Regions from separate parts of the Shewanella sp. SG44-2 genome, predicted to be linked through region 1. Evidence: predicted binding sites of a transcription regulator. Region 1 holds the regulator's gene; each other region holds the start of a gene.
The links. The regulator sigma-54, encoded in region 1, starts transcription at its own class of promoters, with help from an activator protein. The targets are predictions, from matches to a motif close to GTTGGCACGNNNNTNGNNT.
Positions count from the first base shown of each region.

Region 2: the regulator sigma-54 is predicted to act here: its motif matches at 2,717-2,735, upstream of H5181_RS14855 (flagellar hook-length control protein FliK).
Region 3: the regulator sigma-54 is predicted to act here: its motif matches at 2,277-2,295, upstream of flgF (flagellar basal-body rod protein FlgF).
Region 4: the regulator sigma-54 is predicted to act here: its motif matches at 4,478-4,496, upstream of H5181_RS05790 (superinfection exclusion B family protein).

Region 1 covers NZ_JACJEU010000026.1:36,333-42,253, reverse strand. Annotated here, with positions in the region: gene rapZ (RNase adapter RapZ) at 1-224, opposite strand, end outside; gene ptsN (PTS IIA-like nitrogen regulatory protein PtsN) at 221-664, opposite strand; gene hpf (ribosome hibernation promoting factor) at 667-954, opposite strand; gene H5181_RS16315 (RNA polymerase factor sigma-54) at 980-2,464, opposite strand; gene lptB (LPS export ABC transporter ATP-binding protein) at 2,607-3,338, opposite strand; gene lptA (lipopolysaccharide transport periplasmic protein LptA) at 3,335-3,916, opposite strand; gene lptC (LPS export ABC transporter periplasmic protein LptC) at 3,903-4,463, opposite strand; gene kdsC (3-deoxy-manno-octulosonate-8-phosphatase KdsC) at 4,460-5,026, opposite strand; gene H5181_RS16290 (KpsF/GutQ family sugar-phosphate isomerase) at 5,029-5,921, opposite strand, start outside.
Region 2 covers NZ_JACJEU010000021.1:61,020-66,940, reverse strand. Annotated here, with positions in the region: gene fliH (flagellar assembly protein FliH) at 1-839, shown strand, start outside; gene fliI (flagellar protein export ATPase FliI) at 820-2,160, shown strand; gene fliJ (flagellar export protein FliJ) at 2,166-2,612, shown strand; gene H5181_RS14855 (flagellar hook-length control protein FliK) at 2,917-4,404, shown strand; gene fliL (flagellar basal body-associated protein FliL) at 4,498-5,019, shown strand; gene fliM (flagellar motor switch protein FliM) at 5,049-5,921, shown strand, end outside.
Region 3 covers NZ_JACJEU010000039.1:10,732-16,652, reverse strand. Annotated here, with positions in the region: gene flgH (flagellar basal body L-ring protein FlgH) at 3-677, opposite strand; gene flgG (flagellar basal-body rod protein FlgG) at 687-1,475, opposite strand; gene flgF (flagellar basal-body rod protein FlgF) at 1,487-2,230, opposite strand; gene flgE (flagellar hook protein FlgE) at 2,519-3,913, opposite strand; gene flgD (flagellar hook assembly protein FlgD) at 3,974-4,759, opposite strand; gene flgC (flagellar basal body rod protein FlgC) at 4,783-5,199, opposite strand; gene flgB (flagellar basal body rod protein FlgB) at 5,202-5,600, opposite strand; gene H5181_RS18955 (protein-glutamate O-methyltransferase CheR) at 5,737-5,921, opposite strand, start outside.
Region 4 covers NZ_JACJEU010000005.1:169,603-175,523, forward strand. Annotated here, with positions in the region: gene H5181_RS05765 (DcaP family trimeric outer membrane transporter) at 1-417, shown strand, start outside; gene H5181_RS05770 (cytochrome c3 family protein) at 555-812, shown strand; gene H5181_RS05775 (sigma-54-dependent Fis family transcriptional regulator) at 1,011-2,648, shown strand; tRNA gene H5181_RS05780 (tRNA-Leu) at 3,023-3,107, opposite strand; gene H5181_RS05785 (DUF3149 domain-containing protein) at 3,507-3,638, shown strand; gene H5181_RS05790 (superinfection exclusion B family protein) at 3,826-4,437, opposite strand; gene H5181_RS05795 (ATP-binding protein) at 4,668-5,921, shown strand, end outside.

The DNA of each region.
Region 1 (5,921 bases):
TCAAGTAGTGCCAATTGGTCTTGAAGCACTTTACCTTGTTCTGCAATGTTACGAACATCAACACTAATCGCAACCAAATCATTGCTGCCCTTAAGCTGGGCTAATAATGTGCCAATAAGTGGTAAAGGCAAATTATCAACACAATAATATCCTAGGTCTTCTAATACTCTCAGGGCAACGGATTTTCCTGAGCCTGAACGTCCCGATACTATGACAAGTTTCATGCAGTAATAACCTGATAAAGTTCTGTTGCGTCGTGAGTTTTGCGAAGCTGTTTCAATATTTGCTTATCGCTTAACTTTTGGGCCATGCTTGATAACGTGCCTAAATGTTGTTGGCACTGGTCGGCAGGTACTAACAAAGCAAATAAAAGATCCACGGGCTGCTTATCTATTGCATCAAAGGCAATGGCTTCTTCACATTTAATAAATATCGCGATAGGGTGATCGATGGTCGTTAATCGACCATGAGGTATCGCAATGCCATTTCCTATACCTGTGCTACCCATTTTCTCTCTCGCTAACAGGCTTTCAAAAACCTCTTGCGAAGACAGGGTTGGGTACTGGGCAGCGACTAAATTGCTGATGAGTTCCAGTACTTTTTTCTTACTGCCCGGTGTGGCACAGGTAGTGCATTCCGGCTGCAGAATGGTACAAAGTTCCATCGTTAGTGTTTTGTATTCTTCTCTTTGTGTTTAATTACCTGACGGTCGAGTTTATCGATCAGGGCGTCTATTGCAGCATACATATCAGTATTTTCTGACATTGCAAAAATCTCTGCGCCATTAACGTTGATTTTAGCTTCTGCTTTTTGTTGTAATTTTTCTACATTGAGCACAACGTGTACATTATGGATCTGATCGAAGTGCCGTTCAAGCTTTGAAAATTTACCTTGGACGTATTCACGTAAAGATTCTGTGATTTCGACATGATGTCCAGTCAGACTTATTTGCATAAAAAATCCTCCATTGCCTAGTAGGTTATAAACTCTTACGTTGGTTTGAGGGCGGGATCATCATTGCTTCACGGTATTTTGCAATCGTACGACGCGCAACGTTTATGCCCTGTTCTGCCAGAAGCTGAGCCATTTTACTGTCGCTCAGTGGTTTTTTCTGGTTTTCTGCGGCAACCAGCTTTTTGATAAAAGCACGAATGGCTGTAGATGAGCATTCCCCGCCATCGTCAGTACTGACATGGCTAGAGAAGAAGTATTTTAGTTCAAACAACCCTCGTGGGGTGTGCATATATTTTTGTGTGGTGACTCGTGAAATGGTCGATTCGTGCATCTCTACTGCTTCCGCAATATCATTGAGCACCATAGGCTTCATGGCTTCTTCGCCATATTCAAAAAAGCCTTGCTGAAATTGTACAATGCAATTTGCCACTTTAAGTAAAGTATCGTTGCGACTTTCAATACTTTTAATAAACCATTTAGCCTCTTGCAGATGGCCTCGAATAAATTGACTATCCGACGGGTTTTTACTGCCTCTAGCCATGGCCGCGTATTGCTGATTAACACCAATTTTAGGCATGTTGTCTGGGTTTAACTCTACAACCCAGCGGCCATTTTTCTTTAATACAGTGACATCGGGAATAACGTATTCATCATCCATTGGGGTAATTAATAAACCAGGACGAGGATTGAGTGTCTGAATTAGAGTGATTGCGTCACGTAATTCATTTTCTTTTAGTTTTGTTTTACGCATCAATAATCTGAAATCACGGCCAGCAATTAAATCTAAATAGCCTTTAATTAACAAACGAGCATTATCGATATGTGGTGTGTCGTTAGAGAATTGTGCTAATTGAATAAATAGACATTCACTTAAATCACGTGCAGCAACACCAACAGGGTCAAAGTGTTGAACGCGTTTTAATACCGCTTCAACTTCATCAAGTTCCACATTTTCATCACCCATGGCTTCAAGAATATCTTCGGTACTTTGGGTTAAATAACCGCGTTCATCTATGGCATCAATAATGGCGGTGGCAATGGCGAGATCAGTGTCTGAAAATGGGGTAAGATTTTTTTGCCATTCTAAATGTTCGTACAAACCTTCGGTCGTTTCACCTTGAAAGGGCATGTCGTCATCGCGCATGCTCGCACTGCCTGAACCTGACATTGGTGAGGCTGTGTACACTTCGTCCCATGTGGTATCCATGGCTAAATCATCCATGGTTTCTTTGGTCATGGATTCTGCAATGTCGACAGTGGAAGTGTCTTTTTCGACATTAACAATGCTGTTGTCACTAAAGTCGGTATCCGCTTGGTCGCGATTTTCCTTTAAGGAGTCTTTTGCTTCAGAAAACTCATCTTCTATTTCAAGTAATGGATTTGAATCTAATGCTTGTTGGATTTCCTGCTGTAGCTCCAATGACGATAATTGCAGTAAGCGAATGGCTTGCTGCAATTGTGGGGTCATGGTTAAGTGTTGACCCATTTTAAGTTGGAGTGACGCTTTCATTTACCGCTTATCCCTAGATGATTTTCAATAAAAATGACAATCTCGAAACTGTAATGGATTGCCATATACATCAATGACATTTAACGTTGTTTAGGTATCGTTCAATGAAATGAGTTAGCTAGACTAAAGGCCAGTAAAGTAACTATAGCTTGAATTGTTCACCTAAGTACACAGCACGAACTTGTTGATTACTTAATATCTCATCAGGTGTGCCTTCGGCGATTAAATTACCCTGGCTAACGATATAGGCCCGCTCACAAACGTCTAGCGTTTCACGTACGTTATGGTCGGTAATTAATACCCCTAAACCGCGATTTTTAAGTTGTTGGATGATTTTTTTAATGTCGATGACCGAAATAGGATCAACACCAGCAAAAGGCTCATCAAGCAAAATAAATTTTGGATTAGCAGCTAAAGCGCGCGCAATTTCAACTCGACGACGTTCGCCACCCGATAACGACATGCCTTGGCTGTCGCGTATGTGAGTAATGTGGAATTCTTCGAGTAGATGCTCAAGTTGCTCAATACGTTGGTCTGTACTGAGCTCTTTGCGAGTTTGCAGTACGGCCATTATGTTGTCGTAAACGGTAAGCTTGCGGAAAATACTGGCTTCTTGTGGTAAGTAACCTATACCTTTGCGGGCGCGCAAATGCATTGGATCGGCAGTAAGGTCGTCATCGTCAATTAATATCCGACCTTTATCGCTTTTTACTAAGCCGACAACCATATAAAAGGTGGTTGTTTTACCTGCACCATTAGGGCCTAAAAGACCGACAATTTGGCCGGTTTTAACCGTTAAGCTCACATCTTTAACAACCTGACGAGCTTTATAGCTTTTTGCTAGATTTTCAGCGGTTAAGGTAATTTGGGTCATGGTTTGATCTGCTTGTTAACAGGGATTTCAGGGAGCTTTTGCTTTGGCGCCGACTCGTCTTGGAAATTCTCTGGTTGAATGATGGTGATTACCCGATCTTGTCCTGTACCAGTACTTTCGGCAATCAGCTCTTGAGCACTGATGTTGTACTTGATTTTATTACCGGTAACCTGGCTACCAGATTGATCCAATTTGGCGTTGCCTGTCAATGTGAGTGTAGTGGTGGCAAGGTCATAGCTAATTTCGTCAGCACTTGCGGTACCAATTTTACCGTCATCTAATTCTTGTGAAAATGTAGCAGGGGTGCCAGTAGCAATTAATCTCTTGCTGGTGCTGTTTTCAGGGGTAAACGCCCGTAACTGATCTGCATTGATATTAATCGTGCCTTGGACAATTGTCACCGGACCATTAAAAACAATTTGATTGTTTTTAATGTCGGCAGACTGACTGGCGGAAGCGATTTTCAATTCTTGTTTCAGATCACCTTGTTTCGCTGTGGCTGGCAAACTCAATATGCAAAGTATGCTACTTAGTAACACAACATTGGCGCGAGTGTGGAGACGATTAATGTGGCTCATATGTTCCTTCTACCTGGCTAAGTAGCGATAATTTTTGCGAATTCAAGTCGGCATGCAAGCCTAAACCTTGAATAATAAACCCTTTACCTTTGATGTACACCATCTCTTGTGAGGTGCCTATCATAGTGGTTAAATCCACCGTAATGGCTTGGGTACTCAGTGACTGTAGAGGTTCTTCTATATCAATGGCATCAATAATAACATTATTTTCTAATGTGACTTTGCTGGTATTTTTATTCAATTGCCCACGGTCTGCACTTAATTGCCATTGTGCTTTACCATTTTCAGGGAAAATGAGGTAGATAGGTTTGGTAAAGTGAGTGATGTCGCTTGAAGCGTAATGCTCCATGTGCTCCGCGCTGACTCGACTTTCGACAAAACCTAGTTGATTGAATTCTGTCGTGCGTAGGTTATCTGCAACAAAATCTGGGCGCTCAATACCGCGTATTTGCACCGCATCCATTTCACTGCGTTTTATTTGTGCTTGCCAGTACAATATAAAAGCAAGCCCAAAAAAAGCAATAATACCTAGCGAAACTCTACTCATATACTCATACCATGAGCACTGGCAAACTTATCTTGGCTTAAGAGTAATAAATCGGTGAGTTCACGCAGTGCGCCATGGCCACCGTTAAGAGTGGTTGTCATATGGCACTGTTGTTTGACAAACGGATGACCATCACCGACACAAACGGCTAGCCCTACGGCTTTCATTACGGGTAGGTCTACCATGTCATCGCCAATGTAAGCCACTTCATCTGCAGTCACATTATAAAGAGACAATAATTGCTCAAAAGGCTCAAATTTATTATCAATACCTTGATAAATATGTGTGACACCTAATGCTGTCATGCGGTTCTCAACAATCTTAGATTTACGTCCTGTTATCACGGCAACATGAACACCACTGGTAAGCAAAGAACGAACACCATAACCGTCACGAGTGTGGAACGCTTTGAGTTCTTCACCTGCATTACTGAGGTAAATACGTCCATCTGAAAATACCCCATCGACATCACAGATTAACAGTTTGATTTTTTGAGCTCGCTGCCATATGTCATTACTGACAGGGCCGTAAAATCCTTGGTGAAACGAAGTTGATTCTGACATGATTAAATGACTCCAGCTTTAACCATATCGAGCATGTTTAATGCTCCGATCGGTTGATGTTTTTCATTAACGACTATCAGTCCGTTGATGCTCTTTTCATCCATGATTTGCAGTGCTTGTGCTGCTAAAATACCAGCAGGGCAGGTAACACAGTTTTTAGTCATTACGTGAGCAATAGAAGTGGTTCGAAGGTTCACGTCTGCATCAATAACCCGGCGTAAATCGCCATCGGTAAAAATGCCTACGAGTTTACTGGCATGGTCGACTACAGCCGTCATGCCAAGGCCTTTTTTAGATATTTCATAAAGTGCGTCAGTAATACAAATATCATCATTGACGATCGGTAAATCATCGCCTTGATGCATGACATCATCGACTTTTAGTAATAATTTTCTTCCAAGAGAGCCACCTGGGTGTGATAAGGCAAAGTCATCACGAGTAAAACCTTTTGCTTGTAATAAAGCAATGGCTAATGCATCGCCCATAGCCAAAGTAGCTGTGGTGCTGGAGGTGGGGGCTAATCCTAATGGACATGCTTCTTCTTGCACTTGAATGCATAAATGGATTTTGGATAAACGTGCCATATTAGAGTCTGGTTTGCCAGTTACAGCAATCACAGGTACACCCATGCGTTGGATAACAGGCATTAACGTTAGTATTTCGCTTGACTCACCAGAGTTGGAAATGGCGAGTACAATGTCATTTTTGGCTAATGCGCCCAAATCGCCATGACTGGCTTCTCCTGGATGAACAAAAAATGCCGGTGTGCCAGTACTGGCAAAGGTCGCGGATATTTTGTTACCAATATGGCCAGATTTGCCCATTCCCATGACAATCACTTTACCTTTGCACTGCATGATCAATTGACATGCTTGGTCAAATTCAACCGAGTCTA
Region 2 (5,921 bases), on a different contig from region 1:
TTAAAGCCAATGAGCTTATAGCACAACTTAACCACATTATTTCCCAATTCGAGTTGCCATTATCCATTTTAGATAATGAAATTGAAGCGGAATTGTTGGCCATGACAATCAGTTTAGCCAAATCGGTTATCGGCCATGAGCTTAAGACTCATCCAGAGCATATATTATCGGCGCTACGTCAAGGCGTTGACGCACTTCCATTAAAAGAACAGTTGGTTAAATTACGCTTTAATCAGGCTGACGCTGAACTCGTAAACCAATGTTACAGTGCCGAACAATTGCAAAAAAATCAGTGGCAAATCGATATTGATCCGACGTTAGCTAATGGTGACTGTATGATTGAAAGTGTTCGTTCTGCTGTCGATTTACGGGTAGAACAGCGTATTAGCCAAGTGTTCAGTGAGTTAGACGCTCAATCGAATCAGTTAGCAAAAAATGTCCAGCAGCAAAAATCAACTCATCCACAATATCAAACCACATCTGTCGATAATTTGAGTGAACATCAGCAAGCCGCTGAGCTTGCAGGTAGAACCGATAGCACAGAAAACACCGATAGGGACGAGATTGGCCAAGGTGATGTTGAAGAGTCTGGCGCAGAGATGGGCGCTGATAAGGTTGCAGAACCGTTAGTTCAACAAATTGATACTTCTTCGGCAGCGTCAATCGATGCTGAAGACTCTGATGTTGTTGATTCTGATGGCGGTGTAACTCTCGATACAAGCACGCCTCTCGATATAAGTGCACAAGCTGACATCTCAATAGCTGATAAAGTGGCTGATGCTCAGCAACAGACGAAAGACCTATCTCAAGGAAATACCGATGAGCACTCGTCAACATAAACTACTGAACAAATTTGCGGTACATCATAAGCACGTGTTACCGCTGCGACCTGTTGCAAGCGGCCAGTTAGTTAGGGTTGTTGGTCTAACGCTTGAAGCGACTGGGTGCCGCGCGCCGGTTGGTAGTTTATGCTCTATTGAAACCATGGTTGGTGAGTTGGTTGCTGAGGTTGTCGGTTTTGATGACAAGTTACTGTATTTAATGCCTATTGAAGAGCTTAGAGGCGTATTGCCTGGCGCTCGTGTACAACCTTTAGGCGAGCAATCAGGCTTAAATGTAGGGTTGTCATTATTAGGCAGAGTATTAGACGGTAGCGGCGTGCCGTTAGATGGTTTAGGCCCGCTTAATACAGATCAACATGCATCACGTCATGGTCCTTATATTAATCCATTATCTCGACGAGCGATTACTGAACCGTTAGATGTTGGCGTTCGTGCTATCAACTCGATGTTAACGGTTGGTAAAGGGCAGCGAATGGGCTTGTTTGCTGGTTCCGGTGTGGGTAAAAGTGTGCTGCTTGGCATGATGACACGAGGATCGAAAGCCGACATTATTGTGGTGGGGTTAGTGGGCGAACGTGGCCGTGAAGTTAAAGAGTTTATTGAGGAAATCTTAGGTAAAGAAGGTCGTGCGCGCTCAGTCGTTGTGGCTGCACCTGCGGATACTTCTCCGTTAATGCGCTTACGAGCCTGTGAAACGTCCACTCGTATCGCTGAGTATTTTAGAGATTTAGGTTACGATGTACTATTGCTGATGGACAGTTTAACGCGTTACGCACAAGCACAACGAGAAGTCGCTCTTGCTGTAGGCGAGCCACCTGCCACCAAAGGCTATCCACCTTCGGTATTCGCTAAATTACCGCGTCTGGTTGAGCGAGCGGGTAACGGCGGTGCCGGACAAGGTTCAATTACCGCTTTTTATACGGTATTAACCGAAGGTGACGACCAACAAGACCCTATCGCCGATGCTTCTCGAGCGATTCTAGATGGCCACATTGTATTATCTCGTCAGCTTGCTGATTCGGGCCATTATCCCGCTATTGATGTGGAAGCATCGATTAGCCGTGTCGCGCCGATGGTGATTAGTGAAGAACACTTAGAAGCGATGCGTAAAGTTAAACAGATGTATTCGCTGTATCAACAAAATCGCGATCTGATTTCAATTGGCGCGTACTCGCAAGGCAGCGATCCTAGAATTGATAATGCCATACGTTTACAACCTGCAATGAATGCTTTTTTGCGGCAGGGGTTTAAAGAGCCGATGACGTTTGAAGAAAGCCGAGTCATGTTGACTCAAATTGCCGCACAGTGTCAGGGATAATATCAATGACTCGAACTGACCCACTATTGACGGTTTTGAAGTTAGCCACCGCCGCAGAAGATCAAGCGGCATTACAGCTTAAGTCTGCGCAATTTGAAAAACAAAAACGCCAGGGCCAGTTGGATGCACTAAATAACTATCGTTTAGATTATATGAAGCAGATGGAAGGGCATACTGGTACTACATTACGTGCCAATCAGTATCATCAATTTCATCAATTTATTCGCCAAGTCGATAGTGCAATCACCCAGCAAGTTGCCGCTGTTAAAGATGCCGAAAAACAAGTGGGCTATCGTCAAGTTCATTGGCAAGAAAAACAACAAAAACGCAAAGCGGTAGAAATGTTATTAAGCCAAAAAGCAACTAAAGCGAGGGTAATAGAAGCTAAACGCGAACAAAAAATGTCGGATGAATTTGCTATGCAGCAATATTTTCGTCGAAATCTTAAATAGTCCTACCAGTCAAATGACTCTCTAATCCTAATATCGTTTACGCTTAACTTTTTCGTTACTCTTTTTGTATGTTTAATCACTGAAATGTTATTCAGCCAATGTGTATTGGCATTTAAATTGCTTAATAACAATGATTGAAATAAAAATCGTCAGCGAAGCGACAGTGAATAACTCTTTATGAGGTTTTCACAATGACCTTATTGATATAGCGAAATAAACCGTTATATGACGCATAAGGTTTAAATATAGAGCTATTTATTAGACGACCAATAACTTAACCTTGTTTGATTGAGTGGAGCAGATTATGCAGCAGATGAGCAATATCTTACTTGGCAATAGCAGTAAATCTGCCGATGTGAGTACGAAGGGAAATGTACAAGATGTTGAAAATACATCATTCTTATCTGCTTTCAATCAGGCGAGTGAATCCGATCTTGTTATACGACGCAGTGGTAATACAGCGCAGGTGTCAATGGATGCTGAAGTGGACAAAAACAGTGTTGCGTTAGCAAACGAGTTGTCTACCGAAGAAAATGCAGATGCGGAATTGATTTTTGCTCAACTTAATATGGCCGATTCATTTAATAAACGTCATTCCTCTGGCGGAAATGAATTGCCGCATGTCGATACATCTGACGTTTATTTTGACGCAGCAGTTTCCACAGAACCAAAAAGTAATACCGTAGATGTAGATCTTCTTGAGCTTGACGCTGATGTTTCTTCTATTAAAGATGTTCTTTCTCAGCTTAGTCCTGAAGACCTCGACAACTTAATGGCATTTGCCGATTTATCTGCACAAGATTTACACGCTCTAGATAATCAAGATTTAAGCACATTACTTAGTGACTTCAATTTACAAGCACAGGTTATGACTAGCAGTGATGAATCGCCTGATAGTGAAGAGCTGAGCCAACTTGATAAATCAGTTGCCACAAGTGTTGTTGTTCAGGGTCAAATAAGTGCAGCAAACCAGAATTCAGCAACCGCTAAAGTCGATCAAACTGTAGCTTTACATTCTGGCGTTAGCAGTTCGGCAGCGTTAACAGCAGCTACATCGGCGATGACAATTGATCCTGAGACCATTTTAGGCGACAAAACTCGTATTGATGGCAATATCCAATTAGACACTGATAATGCCAAAGTGCTAGCAAAAGCTGACTTTTCGGTGGTCTTAGATTCCTTAGCGACAAAACGCGCCTCCGGTGAAGCCTCAACCTCTGTAAATCAAACTAGTTTTGGATTAGATACTCTGGCCGAATTCAGTGACACTGACAGTAAGGCGTTACAAAATCAGAGTAGCTTTGCCTCGGTTCATAAAAGTGATGTTCCGCAATTTCAGCTATCGTTAAGACCACAAGGAGAACCTGGTGCTCAGATGCAAGAGATGATCCAGCGTTTTTCTCCCGTAATGAAACAGCAGTTAATAACCATGGTCAGTAATGGTATCCAACAAGCTGAAATTCGTCTTGATCCGCCAGAACTTGGACATTTAACGGTTAAAATTCAGATTCAAGGTGATCAAACTCAGGTACAGTTTCATGTAGCGCAGTCGCAAACCCGCGATATCGTTGAACAAGCGATGCCTCGATTACGCGATATGCTGGCTCAAGAAGGATTACAACTGACAGACAGCCAAGTGTCCCAAGGTGACGGTGGTAGTGAACAACCGCATGAACAATCATCTAATCAAGGTGGGGGAGACAGTCAGTTGGACGAAATTTCAGCACAAGAGGTCAGCTTGATGACAAATCCATCAAGGAGTTTACATTCAGCTATAGATTATTATGCTTAAGCAGGTAACCTATAGCAATAATATGACTTTTCAATAAGAGCTGGCTACTTAGCTACGTTTTAATGTTAATCACAATGTTGATTAGGAACCAGAATGCCTGAACAAGAATTAGAATTGAATGAAGCCTCTGAAGGCGGTAAGAAAAGCAAAAAATTAGTCATCTTTGGTGGTATTGGTTTGGTGTTGGCTTTGCTTATTGGGGGAGGCGTGTGGTTTTTTATGGGCTCTGATGAACCTGAAAATACTGACTCTCAGACAGAAACAGAGACATCTACAGATGCCAAACCTATGTCGATGGAAGAAGCTAATTATGTCGGTATGCCGAGACCTTTCCTATTTAATTTGCCCGGCGTTGACCGAGCTAGACTGGTTGAAATTAAAGTTCAATTAATGGTGCGTGGTGATGATAGTGTATTGACACAAAAACATATTCCATTGATTGAAGATGCATTATTAACTACTTTTAGTGCTGCAGACGTACAAAAACTCAGTACCCAAGCCGGTAAAGATGAGTTACGTCAGTTAGCGTTACTCAATGTTCAAAATACGCTGCAACCAATAACAGGCAAGAAAGTTGTTGAAAAAGTCCTGTTTACTGGCTTTGTAATGCAATAACCAAAAGCATTAACTGCTAAGGCGATGATGTGAGTGATTTATTAAGCCAAGATGAAATTGATGCGCTATTGCATGGTGTTGATGATGTTGATGATGATGAGATAGAAGAGGACAGCGCTGATGCGCGTTCTTATGATTTCTCTTCTCAAGACAGAATTGTGCGTGGCCGTATGCCCACGCTTGAAATCGTAAATGAGCGATTTGCACGGCATTTACGCATCAGTATGTTTAACATGATGCGCCGCGCAGCCGAAGTGTCGATCAATGGCGTACAAATGCTGAAGTTTGGCGAGTATGTGCATACTTTATTTGTGCCAACCAGTTTAAATATGGTGCGTTTTAGCCCACTTAAAGGCACTGCATTAATCACCATGGAAGCACGATTAGTCTTTATTCTGGTAGACAATTTCTTTGGTGGTGATGGCCGGTTTCATGCCAAAATTGAAGGCCGTGAATTTACACCAACAGAGCGCCGTATTGTGCAGTTGTTGCTTAAAATTATTTTTGAAGATTATAAAGAAGCATGGGCACCGGTAATGGATGTGGAGTTTGAGTACCTCGACTCTGAAGTGAATCCTGCAATGGCGAATATTGTCAGCCCGACCGAAGTGGTAGTGATTAATTCGTTCCATATCGAAGTTGATGGTGGCGGCGGTGATTTCCACATTACCATGCCGTATTCGATGATTGAGCCTATTCGTGAATTACTCGATGCCGGTGTTCAAAGTGATAAACAAGATACGGATATGCGCTGGTCGCAAGCATTACGTGATGAAATCATGGATGTGCAGGTCGGTTTTGATGTCAATGTTGTTGAACATGAAGTGACATTACGTGATGTTATGGGGTTTAAAGCAGGGGATATTATTCCGATAGATTTACCAGAACACATTATGATGCGA
Region 3 (5,921 bases), on a different contig from region 1:
CCTTAAAAAGGCCACCAGTCACTCATAAAGAATGAACTCAGCCAACCGACTTTTTGGGAGTCAGCAAACGTACCGGTACCGCTATACTGAATACGAGCGTTAGCCACTCGTGTCGAATCGATTGTATTGTCTGGATTAATGTCTTCACTGCGGATCATTCCGGTGACACGAATAAACTCATCACCGTTGTTAATTGAAATCCATTTTTCACCGCGGATCACCAAGTTGCCGTTACTGAGCACTTGGATGATATTGGCTGAAATACTGCCATCTAAACTGTTAGATTGATCGGCATCAGACTCGCGCTTGGTATTCATGCTGTCGGAGTAACCTAAATCAATTGGGACACCACTGATGGAAATATTTTTACCGCCGGCATAAACGGGCTCTACGCTTAAATCTGAGCCTTTTTTGATTTCGTTATTAGCACTTTTCGACGCTTGTGTGGACTCTTTTAACGTGACGGTAATAATGTCACCGACGCGATGCGCACGAATATCGGAATACAAGCTTGATGCTTGGCTATCAAGATAAATAGATCCCGTTGGCGCCACCTGCGTCGGAACGGTATCTGGGTATACCGGCGCATAAAATGGGTCATCAGCAATGGGTTTTCTGGCTGTAGAACTACAGCCAACCAATAACACCACTGAAGCTAACGCAATGTATTTAATCATGTTAGCTCCTTAGAGATTCTGATTAATATAAGACAGCATCTGATCAACTGCCGATATAACCTTTGAGTTCATCTCGTAAATACGTTGACCTTGGATAAGGTTGACCAACTCTTCTGTTACATTCACGTTAGAGGTTTCTAGTGCTCCTTGGCGAATAGAACCTAAGCCGTCTAACGATGCTGTACCTTGAATAGGTGTGCCGCTTGCACCCGTTTCGGTATACAAGTTTTGTCCTAACGGGTCTAAACCTGCCGGATTAATAAAATCGGTCATGGTTAACTGGCCAATAACCTGACTTGCAGCGGTACCAGGGGTTTGCACTGATACTTCGCCCGATGCAGACACCGTAATACTGGTGGAATCATCCGGGATGGTAATTGGCGGTTGCACCACATAGCCTGAACCTGGAGTTACAATCTGACCGGTATCATCTAAGCTGAACTGGCCATTACGCGTGTAGGCTGCTGTACCATCTGGCATTTGCACTTCAAAAAAGCCCGAACCTTCAATCATTAAATCTAATGAGTTATCGGTAGTCAGCATGTTGCCTTGGGTAAACATTTTTTGGGTAGCAACAACTTTAGTACCCGCACCAATGTTTAAACCATTGGGTAATTTGCTATTATCTGAGCTTATGCCACCGGCTTGATTAACCGTTTGATACAGTAAGTCTTCAAATACCGCGCGACTTTTCTTAAATCCGACAGTGCTGGCGTTGGCCACGTTATTCGAAATAACGGCAATGTTAGTTTGCTGGGCATCGACACCGGTTTTACTTATCCATAACGCTGGATGCATAATAATTACTCCTAACTAATTCTCATCAAGGAAGTGGACGCCCGATCAATTTCTTCAGCGTTCTTCATCATTTTGACTTGCATTTCGTATTGACGTTGAATATCAATCATGGCGACCATTTCATGCACTGAGTTCACATTACTGCCTTCAACCGCGCCGCTTTCAACTTGAACGCCGGGGTCGTTTGGTGCATTGCCACCCGCAGTTAAGCGAAACAACCCATCTTCACCGCGCATGAGGTTTTCGTTACCAGGATTAACTAATTTAATCCTCGCGACCTCTTCTATCACTTCCGCGGTTGCTCCTTGCGGACGTACTGAAATAATACCGTTGGCGGAAATTTCTATTTTCTCAACCGGGATGGGTAACACAATAGGACCCGAAGCTCCCATTACAGGGCGGTTACTGCTATTTAACAACAAACCTGTACTGTCAATTTTTAAACTGCCCGCACGGGTGTATCCTTCAGAACCATCTGCCGCTTGCACTGCAAGCCAGCCATCACCCTTAACCGCAATATCAAGGTCACGACCAGTGGTTTTAATCGGACCACCGTTAAAATTACTGCCTGGGCTTTCCATCATCGAAAATACCCGTGTAGGCAAGCCTTCACCAAATGCCTGCATTGAACGGGCTTGGACCATGTCAGCTTTAAATCCATCAGTATTGGCGTTAGCAAGATTGTTCGCACTCACTGCTAGGGCATTCATCCCCTGCTTTGCGCCACTCATGGCAATATAAAGAAATTTGTCCATTTTTTGCTCCGTCAAACTTTCTGCAAAAACACTATATACACAGAATAAGCAAGTATCATGCCAATGAGATTTAAGTTGTGTTGTAAGGAGGTAACTACATGAATCAGTTAATCAATAAAATTAACGAATAACGCGTGAGTGTCAAAAAAGCATCTATCAACACTAGTGAGGTAATAACAAGGAGTAGCGAGGAGTAACAATAACAAGGATAAAGGCAAGGTGTTGCCGTAAACGGCAACACCTATTATCACGTAAACATAAATTAATAAGGTAAAGGTAAACGTAAACTTAGCGGATCTGTAATATCGTTTGATTCAAAGTATTGTTGACTTCAAGTGTACGCGAGTTAGCTTGGAAGTTACGCTGAGCAGAGATTAAATCAACCAGCTCTGTGGTTAAATCAACGTTTGATTGCTCAAGCGCAGACGAACGAATACTACCAAATGTACCGCTATTGGCCTCACCGGCTAACGCTGGGCCCGAATCTAAACTGGCTTTCCAAGAAGTATTGCCCACTTGAGTGAGCCCTTGTTCGTTAGCAAAACGAACTAAAGCCACTCGCGCTAACGGAACCGTTGAGCCATTACTATAACTGGCGGTAATTAAACCATCTGAACCAATACCGACATTGGTTAATCGACCCACGGTAATACCATCTTGAGTCAATTCAGTCACTTCAAACGGAGAAGAATACTGAGTTGGATTATTAAATTTTATCGTAAGGGCTTGAGTACCATCAGCGCCGGGGCCTAAAGCACCTGCACCACCAGCACCTAGTGCTTCAGTGGTAATAGTACCAGGGCTACTGCCAGTATAAGCACCAACAGAATTAAATTTTAGGACAGCCCCTGACCACACTCCGCCATCAGTCGGGTTATTGGCAGTCGCGGTACCGGTAAATGTATTATCACCAACTTTATCCCCATCACTATCAGTGTCATAACTAGCAGCACCAGTAACAGGATCTGGCTCAACATCCACAGGGTCACCATCGACGGCATAAAAGACCACCCAATTACTTTCATCAGTATATGAACCGTTCGTTGGCTTAACAAAGTAGGTGGTCATAATATGCGACTCACCTAACGAATCATAAATCGTCACCGAGGTGGAATTATTAAATGTATCAGAATCGGCAGGATTAAAATTAGCGGGATCTAAGGCTTCCTCACTCACATTAAGATTCATCTGCAAACCAACATTACCGGTTTGCACAGGGCTACCCGCCGTGTCAGGGATCTTAATTGGTTGAGTTGTGGTTAAACTGACAGAGGTTGAACCACCATCTTCATCCACGGGGAAACCTTGTAAAAAATTACCCGCTGAGTCGACCATATAATTACTTGAGTCAACTTTAAACGCCCCCGCACGGGTGTATGACTGATCTTGCGAACCTAATTCTGAAGAGGTAACAAAGAAGCCACCACCACTGATCGCCATATCCAACGAGTTACTGGTAAATTGCAAGCTACCTTGATGAAACTGCTGCGCAACTTGTGTGGTAGTTGCACCGCCACCCACTGCCGTTTTACTGTTAGAAAAAATTGAATTGGCGTAAACGTCAGCAAATTCAGCTCGAGATTCTTTAAAACCAATAGTATTGACGTTCGCGATGTTATTCGCGGTCGTATTTAAATCTTTTTGCGCGGCAGCGATACCACTCAATGCGATGTTAAATGACATATTACACCTCTCACATTTAATTCATTTATGATGACAGCTAACGGTTCGTTATTAGCCGTACTATGTTTCAGATACTGCGAGTACGTCAGATAACTTAATTCCACCTACTCCACGCAAATTCAAAATTGCTCCTGTTGCTACAGTGCCTAATGACACACTAGTAACATGAGCGTAAGTCGACACGGCTAAATCTTCCGACGTTCCATCGACTTTACCACTGGCCTTAATGGCATAATTACCCGCTTTAGCTGGGTTACCACTTTTATCTAAACCATCCCAAGTCACATCAACATTGCCGCCTTTACTGCCGTCAACATTAAAGCTCTTAATAAGCTGACCCGACTCGTCTTCAATCCTTACCGTAATCGTTTCAATTGCTGACGGCGTACTGATCACCCCTTTTATCTCAGAGCTTTCAGTAGAGATAGCGCCGGTATCAGAAGGAATTAGCACTTTTCGTCCAACCAAGCCTGAAGCTTGTAACGCCTGGCTAGAACTCATCACAGTATTAAGGTTAAGGATTTCATCATTAAGATTTGAAATACCATCGACTGTAGAAAACGATGCCATTTGGGCAATCATTTGATCGTTATCAACCGGTTTAAAAGGATCTTGCATCGACAACTGCTGACTAAGTAAAGCAAAAAAATCCTCTTGCTTTAACATCTGATCTTTTGATTCAGGGATAGCGCTTTCTTCAGGCAAACGAATTCCGTCTAGGAAAGGATTACCCGTAGTCGTGCTGGTCGTATTTGTCTGTACAGAACTTTTCGTTGTAGCGCTAGTATTAGATGCACTACTGGATTGTTGCGGTAAAGACTGACTGTAAGAATTAACGAGGCTCATTGTTACCTCCTTGAATAATCATACTATTTACCCATCCTTAATGTCTGTTGCAACATAGACTTTGTTGCATCAGCCACCTGAACGTTCATTTGATAAGAACGCGATGCAGAAATCATATCCGCCATTTCTTCCATCACATTGACATTAGGTTTATAGATAAAACCATCACCATCCGCCATGGGATGGTCTGGCGAATATTCTTTTAATAATGGTTTATCACTTTCGACAATGCCTTTAACGGTCACGCCAGGTGAGCTATTTTGTTGGCTATTGGCTTTTAGCATTTCGGCTTCAAAAACGGGATGACGCGCGCGATAGGTTTTATCGACACTGCTAGACACAGAATCAGCATTGGCAATATTACTGGCGGTGGTATTCAAACGCACTGACTGCGCAGACATACCTGAACCAGAAACATTAAAAATATTAAATAAACTCATAATTAATCACCTCGCAATGCTTTACGCATGCCATTAAATTTTCCCTCAAGAAAGCCTAATGACATTTGATATTCGAGCGCATTTTGCATAAATGCAGCTTGCTCTTTTTGCGTATCGACAGTATTACCATCGCCAGTATCAGCTTGATTTGGCATACGATATTGAACATGCTGTTGACTTAACGCCGTTAAATCAAAATGTTTCTCTGTAGTTTGGCTCATACTCAAGCCTTTCTGATGCGAGCTTGCAGCTTGCATAGCAGAAGCAAAATTGACATCTTGAGCTTTATAATGAGGAGTATTGGCATTGGCGATATTACTTGAAATCACTTCTGCTCTTTGCGCTCGAACGCCCAAAGAATATTGGTGAACACCTAATGCATTATCGAAATTAATCGCCATAAAATTGCCTCCATCAGCTAACTGATAGAAATAAAGCAAAGGTTATGCCAACAATTTAATTTATGGGTGAATAAAAGACAAAAACAAACATGCCGACGAATGCCGGCATGATAAATAGGTTAAACTATTATATTATCTAGGTTTTCTTTTGATAATAGATCCCAGGATTACAGCGAACCATATTAAATTCATCGGTTAACCCTGCTAGAGATTCTGACGCACCCAAAAATAAAATACCCTTAGGATTAAGTGCGGCAGCAAATTGCCGCAAAATTTTAGCCTTTGCCTCAGGAGCAAAGTAAATCAACACATTGCGGCAAA
Region 4 (5,921 bases), on a different contig from region 1:
AACACTAGCCTTAAATTTGGAGACGGTCATAAGGCAGTTCTCGGCTTAATGTACGGTGATGGTATTGGTCGTTATGCTGGTCTAGGTTTTAATGCCGGTGCCGGTATCAATGCTGATGGGGAAACAGATACCTTAGAATACAGCAGCATTACTGGCGGAGTCGTTTTTGCGCTTCAACAAAATATGCGATTAGCCATTGGTGCAGGTTATTCAGAACAAGACGAGAAAGGCCTTGAAGACGGTATTCTTACTGAATATGCCAATAAAACAGCCTTCTCTTGGCACACAAACCTATTTTGGAACATTACACCGGATATTGAATGGGCAGTAGGCGTCACCATGGGTGATGTCGAAAACATGGCCGAAAAAGAAGGTGATATGACACGCTTTCAAACTTATGTGAAATATACCTTCTAACAAACCAATATTGCAGCGGTGACAGTAAAAACCGCTGCGTGTACTCTGACTGGATGAACATTATGGACAAAAAACTGATATTAACGTTACTTACTGTACTCACGCTTTTTTTTACACACTATGCAAACGCTAAAACAATGAAATCCCACCACAAAAATGCGGGATTGAACTGTGCAGATTGTCACATCAGCAAACCTTTTGAAGCTGCACCAATGGAACAGTGTTTAACGTGCCACGAATTACCGCAAAAAAAACAAGACTATCATGGTGCCCCCGATAAACATGACTCACCTCATTACGGCGTAGAACTTGAGTGTGAGAACTGTCATGCAGAACACGAAACATCAGAAAACTTTTGTAATAACTGCCATGAGTTTGAATTTAACGTACCTTAAATAATTAACATGTCTATAATTTTTTAATTATAAACAAGTCACTACAAATAACGCCTTAGACATATTTAAGGCGTCGCCCCTCTTTTTAGTCAGTAACAATTAAGATACTTTTTTAAATCATATAAGTAAGAAGACCCTCACTGAAATGCAACATTAGTGATGTTACGCTCCCTACAACAGTTAAATAAATGGATGTAGATGAAAACGTCACAATTGGATCTTCGAGAACTTTTAGCATTTAAACCTCATGGCGGCACAATGAGTTTTCTTGACCAAAGGGCATACCTTACGGACATGGTATCTCACGGTATGCTTAGAAAAGAGTTACTCAAGACCATAGGGGAAGAAGCTACACGAACGATAATAACTCGTTCTGGGTTTATAAGAGGTTGGCTATTAGCAGAACAAATAAAACGAAAAATGCCTGAAGTATGGTCAGAAGCGCGTCAGGGAAAATTAGGCCCAATGATTTGCTCTATGTTTGGTTTTGGCGAAGTACTTACGAGTCAGCGCACCGATGGACTGTCAGGCTCACCACTGGTTGAAACTTACTTTATTGGTTCATATGAAGCCGATCAGGAACTTCGCTTAAATGGACAATCTACTGATGTCGCTTGTTGGGAGCAAGTGGGGTTCGCAAGCGGTTATGTTTCAAATGTACAACAACGCACAGTTTATTTTATTGAGCCAGAATGCCAAGCAAAAGGCGACTGTCACTGCCGCCTAGTCGGAAATTATATCGATCAATGGGGTGATGAAGCCTTACCCCTTCTGCAATATTATAATGGGATCAACAACGACAACATTAAATCCGAAGTACAAGACATATTAAAAATTGAAGAGTATTTTCCTCGAGACTCTAATATCAATTTAAGCGCTAAAAACAATTTTTCCCACAGTAGTTACCCCATCAGCAATAGCCATCCGATGCAAAAACTCATCGAAATGGCCATTAACGTGGCTAAGGTGCCCACATCAATTTTAGTCACAGGTGAAAGTGGCGTAGGTAAGGAGAAATTAGTTGATTTTATTCATCGCCACTCCGATAGAAATAATAAACCCTTACTGGCAATAAATTGCGGTGCACTAACTGAATCTCTGTTAGATAGTGAACTATTTGGCCATGTAAAAGGCGCGTTTACAGGGGCTGAAAATAACAAAATGGGATTGATCGAAAGTGCCAACGGTGGAACACTATTCCTCGATGAAGTCGGCGAACTTTCTCCTTCGATGCAAACTAAACTACTGCGAGTGATTCAAGAAAAACAAATCCGTCGAGTAGGTGACAACAATATAAAAGATGTTGATGTTCGAATCATATCGGCAACCAATAAAGATTTAGAAGCAGCGGTTGAAGCCGGTGATTTCCGTCAAGACCTTTACTACCGACTCAATGTTATCGAACTCAAAATCCCTCCACTAAGGAATCGAGGAGAAGATATTTTACCCTTAGCGCGCTGTTTTCTGTCCGATTTCAATGAAAAACTGGGTAGAAAAATCACTGGTTTTAACTACAAAACAGCAGATTTATTACTCAACTACGACTGGCCAGGCAATATTCGTCAACTCGCCAATACGATTGAACGGGCGGTAGTGTTAAGTCCTGGGCCACAGATTATGCCTGAAGACTTACCAGAAGAATTTCATCAAAATATCACTAAACCATCGATAAATAATGGTATTAAACCACTTAATACCATTGAAAAAGACTATATAGTCTCGGTATTAGAAACCCTAAATAATAACAAAGCACTCACAGCCAAAAAACTCGGAATGAGCCTCGCGACCCTATATCGAAAGTTGAAAGAATATGATGAACTTCAAAATTTCGATTAACATAAATCATTTAGTAAACTATTAAAAGACAGCGATATAATCTAAATCTACGTAACAAAGAGATAAAGATAGACTACCATCACGATGTTTTATTCACCGAGCAATCATTGTACGACGGACATGAATCAAGCAATGAATACACTGGACATTAAGTTTGTTTGAATAACAAATAGATTAAGAGTTTTGTCATCTTGATGAGCTAAGAAGTTTCAGGTGCTATCGAGTCGACGTCGGGAAGGCTCAACATTGGTACCATGTTACAAACCAGTCCAACAAACACGGCTACAAATAAGTCCATCTGATAGAAATAATAAAATCAATCAATCGCAGATATAAAAAAGCCCCGTTCAATTAAGAACGGGGCTTTCAAATGATGGTACCTGAGGTCGGACTCGAACCGACACGCCGTGAAGCAGGGGATTTTGAATCCCCCATGTATACCAATTTCATCACTCAGGCAAAGACTTAGCAGCTATTTTCGCTTTGCAAAGTAATCTGATAAATCCAAATATCTTTGCAAAACAACACTCGTAATTTAACCCTAACTGCGAGCACTCAATTTAAAACTAACTAAACAGTAATTACTGCAACAATCATTGTCACAATTAAGTGCTGGCGATTATACCGTTGCATTTCATAATGGCAAGCCCTTTACCTATTCTTTTCTATAAAAAACACTCAACTGCTCAAAAGTCATTCATCCCCCCTCAATTGAGAAGGATAGTAGTTTTTTGTGAGCTAATTGGCAATTTTACACTAAGTTAACATCATGACGGCTGAAGATTGATCAAGATCAGTATAACGACGTTATTTTGACTTTATGATGATCGTGTCTTCACATTCTAAAGGATAAATATCATGGCATTTTGGTTAGATTTAATGTTTGGTAACGCGATAGGATTACTTTCTATGACTGTAATTTTTTGCACCTTTGGAATAATGTCTTATCTAATGTGGATGTTTATTGTGAAGTCTGCACCTACTAAGTGAGTCTCTTAATAGGCTAAGTTTTTTACTGCTTATTATTCATATTCAATATGGATACTTCCTTGTGAATGATACATTGGCGACAAAACACATGATGCGTTTTTATGCCAGAATGGGGGCCGTAAATGCCCCCATCTTTTTTATTCATTTACTTATTCATCTGCAGCACGATTTTCCGCGCTATTAGCTATTACACCGCATGCTTACGCGATTGAATCAATCCATTAATAAAATGTGGTCGCGTTTTAATCAAATGACTCATTTCTTCTGCACTGGGTTCACCTGCAGGTAAACGTAGTACATCACGATTTAAATAATTACGGGCCTGCATCGAAATTTTGTATTCAGCCGTTGGCCCTTGAATCGCATAGTGACGCTCGTTACCAAGCATTTCAAGTATACTGGTGTTAACTAAATTTTTAACCGCTAATTCATTTTGTGGCAAGGTTAAAATTGTTTGTCCTTGTAAAAAGAATTCCCGTAGCAAGGCTCTTTCAGCAGGGTCCAGCAGTTTCACTTTTGCGTCAATGGTTTCTACGGTACGTTTTTGACGTAAATATACGATTGCTTCATCGACGATAAAGGCAAAAATCTGACTTAAAAAATATGCAACCCCCATAATCAACCCTAAGCCAATAAACTGACCATATTGATGTACGAGTTGGTCTAATGATAAAAACGCCAATAAATCTTTAGGCGCAAACAATAAACTTGCACATGCTACGATAAGCCATGACATAGAACTTACGAACAAACGCTTACTATTCAATAACTTTATTGAACCTACTTTAATTTTCATCATAGCTTACCCGCAGTGTCAGATTTTTGAGCTTACTAAGACAAAGCAAAATATATGCCAGAAAAATTAATTGATTAGCTGATATTTATTTATTTTTTCATCACTATATATTGCCTATCAGGCTATGCTTGAACCAAAGGTATGAGACCCGAACTAACACCAGCGAAATACATTGTAGAATCAATACTCTCATAAGTAGATTCTCCCTATTAATAAATCACAATGAAGAAACTATGCTGATATCCATAAGACAGTTATTACAAAGTCCTATAGCTCGAAAATTAACGCTTTCGATCGTGATCTTTAGCTCTTTAATTACGCTAGTGACGACGGCTTATCAGCTAGTAAGTGATTATCAAAATGATGTAAGTAGAATTGATCGCGTTTTTTCGAATATAGAAGCGGTAAATTTAGAAGTGCTGGCAGCCAGCTTATGGGTAATAGATGAACACTTGATCGACACGCAACTCCGTGGTTTGAGTCAATTACCTGACATAAACTATATTTCTATCCGTGATGACAGTAATCAAGAATGGCATTTTGGTGAATATAAGAACACGGCTGTTATTGAGAAACAATATCCATTAATTTATACCAATAATGAAAACATTCCTGTTGGTACGCTCATCGTACAAGCCGATCTAAATGTCATTTATGATCGTTTGTATAATAAAGCAATACTGATTTTATTATCCAACGCGATTAAAACCTTCTTGGTAGCAGGTTTTATCTTGTTTCTAGTGTGGTTCAATGTGACAAAGCACCTTCGTCATTTAAGTAAATATTGTGATGATATTAACTTAGACCACAACTTTACTCCCTTGGATTTTAATCGAAAGCCGCAACATGATGAATTCAGTTTAGTAGCAGATGCGGTTAATACTATGCAACGGCAAATCAGAGGCTCTTATCAAGCATTGCGCCAATCAAAAGTCGATCTGCAGCATGCTCTTGAAGATCGCGATCGTTTACTGTTGTTAGAACGCAGCTATAAAGATGAGCTCGCGCGCCAAGTTAAAGAACAAACCAAAGAACTTGAACAATCACTGCAAATGTTGAAACGAACTCAACAAGTGCTTATAGAAAAAGAAAAAATGGCTGCATTAGGTGGCTTAGTTTCTGGCGTAGCCCATGAAATTAATACCCCTATTGGTATTTGCTTAACGGCTGCCAGCTCGCAATTGTCTCATATAGAAGAGTTGATCAAATTGATCCATAGCGATGATGCCACTTTAGAACAAATAAATGAAATTTTAGAGCAATATCAACAAAGCAGTCAGTTAATCGTCAGTAATATCACTCGTGCGAGTTATTTGATCCAACAATTTAAATCTATTGCCGCGGAACAAAGTCATGAGAAAAACACAGTCTTTAATTTGAGCCATCTATTACGCGATATTACTGATTCATCTTTAATGATATTTTCGCCTTTAGACGTGGAAATAACCACAAACTTGGATGAAAAATTACAACTTAATAGCAATGCC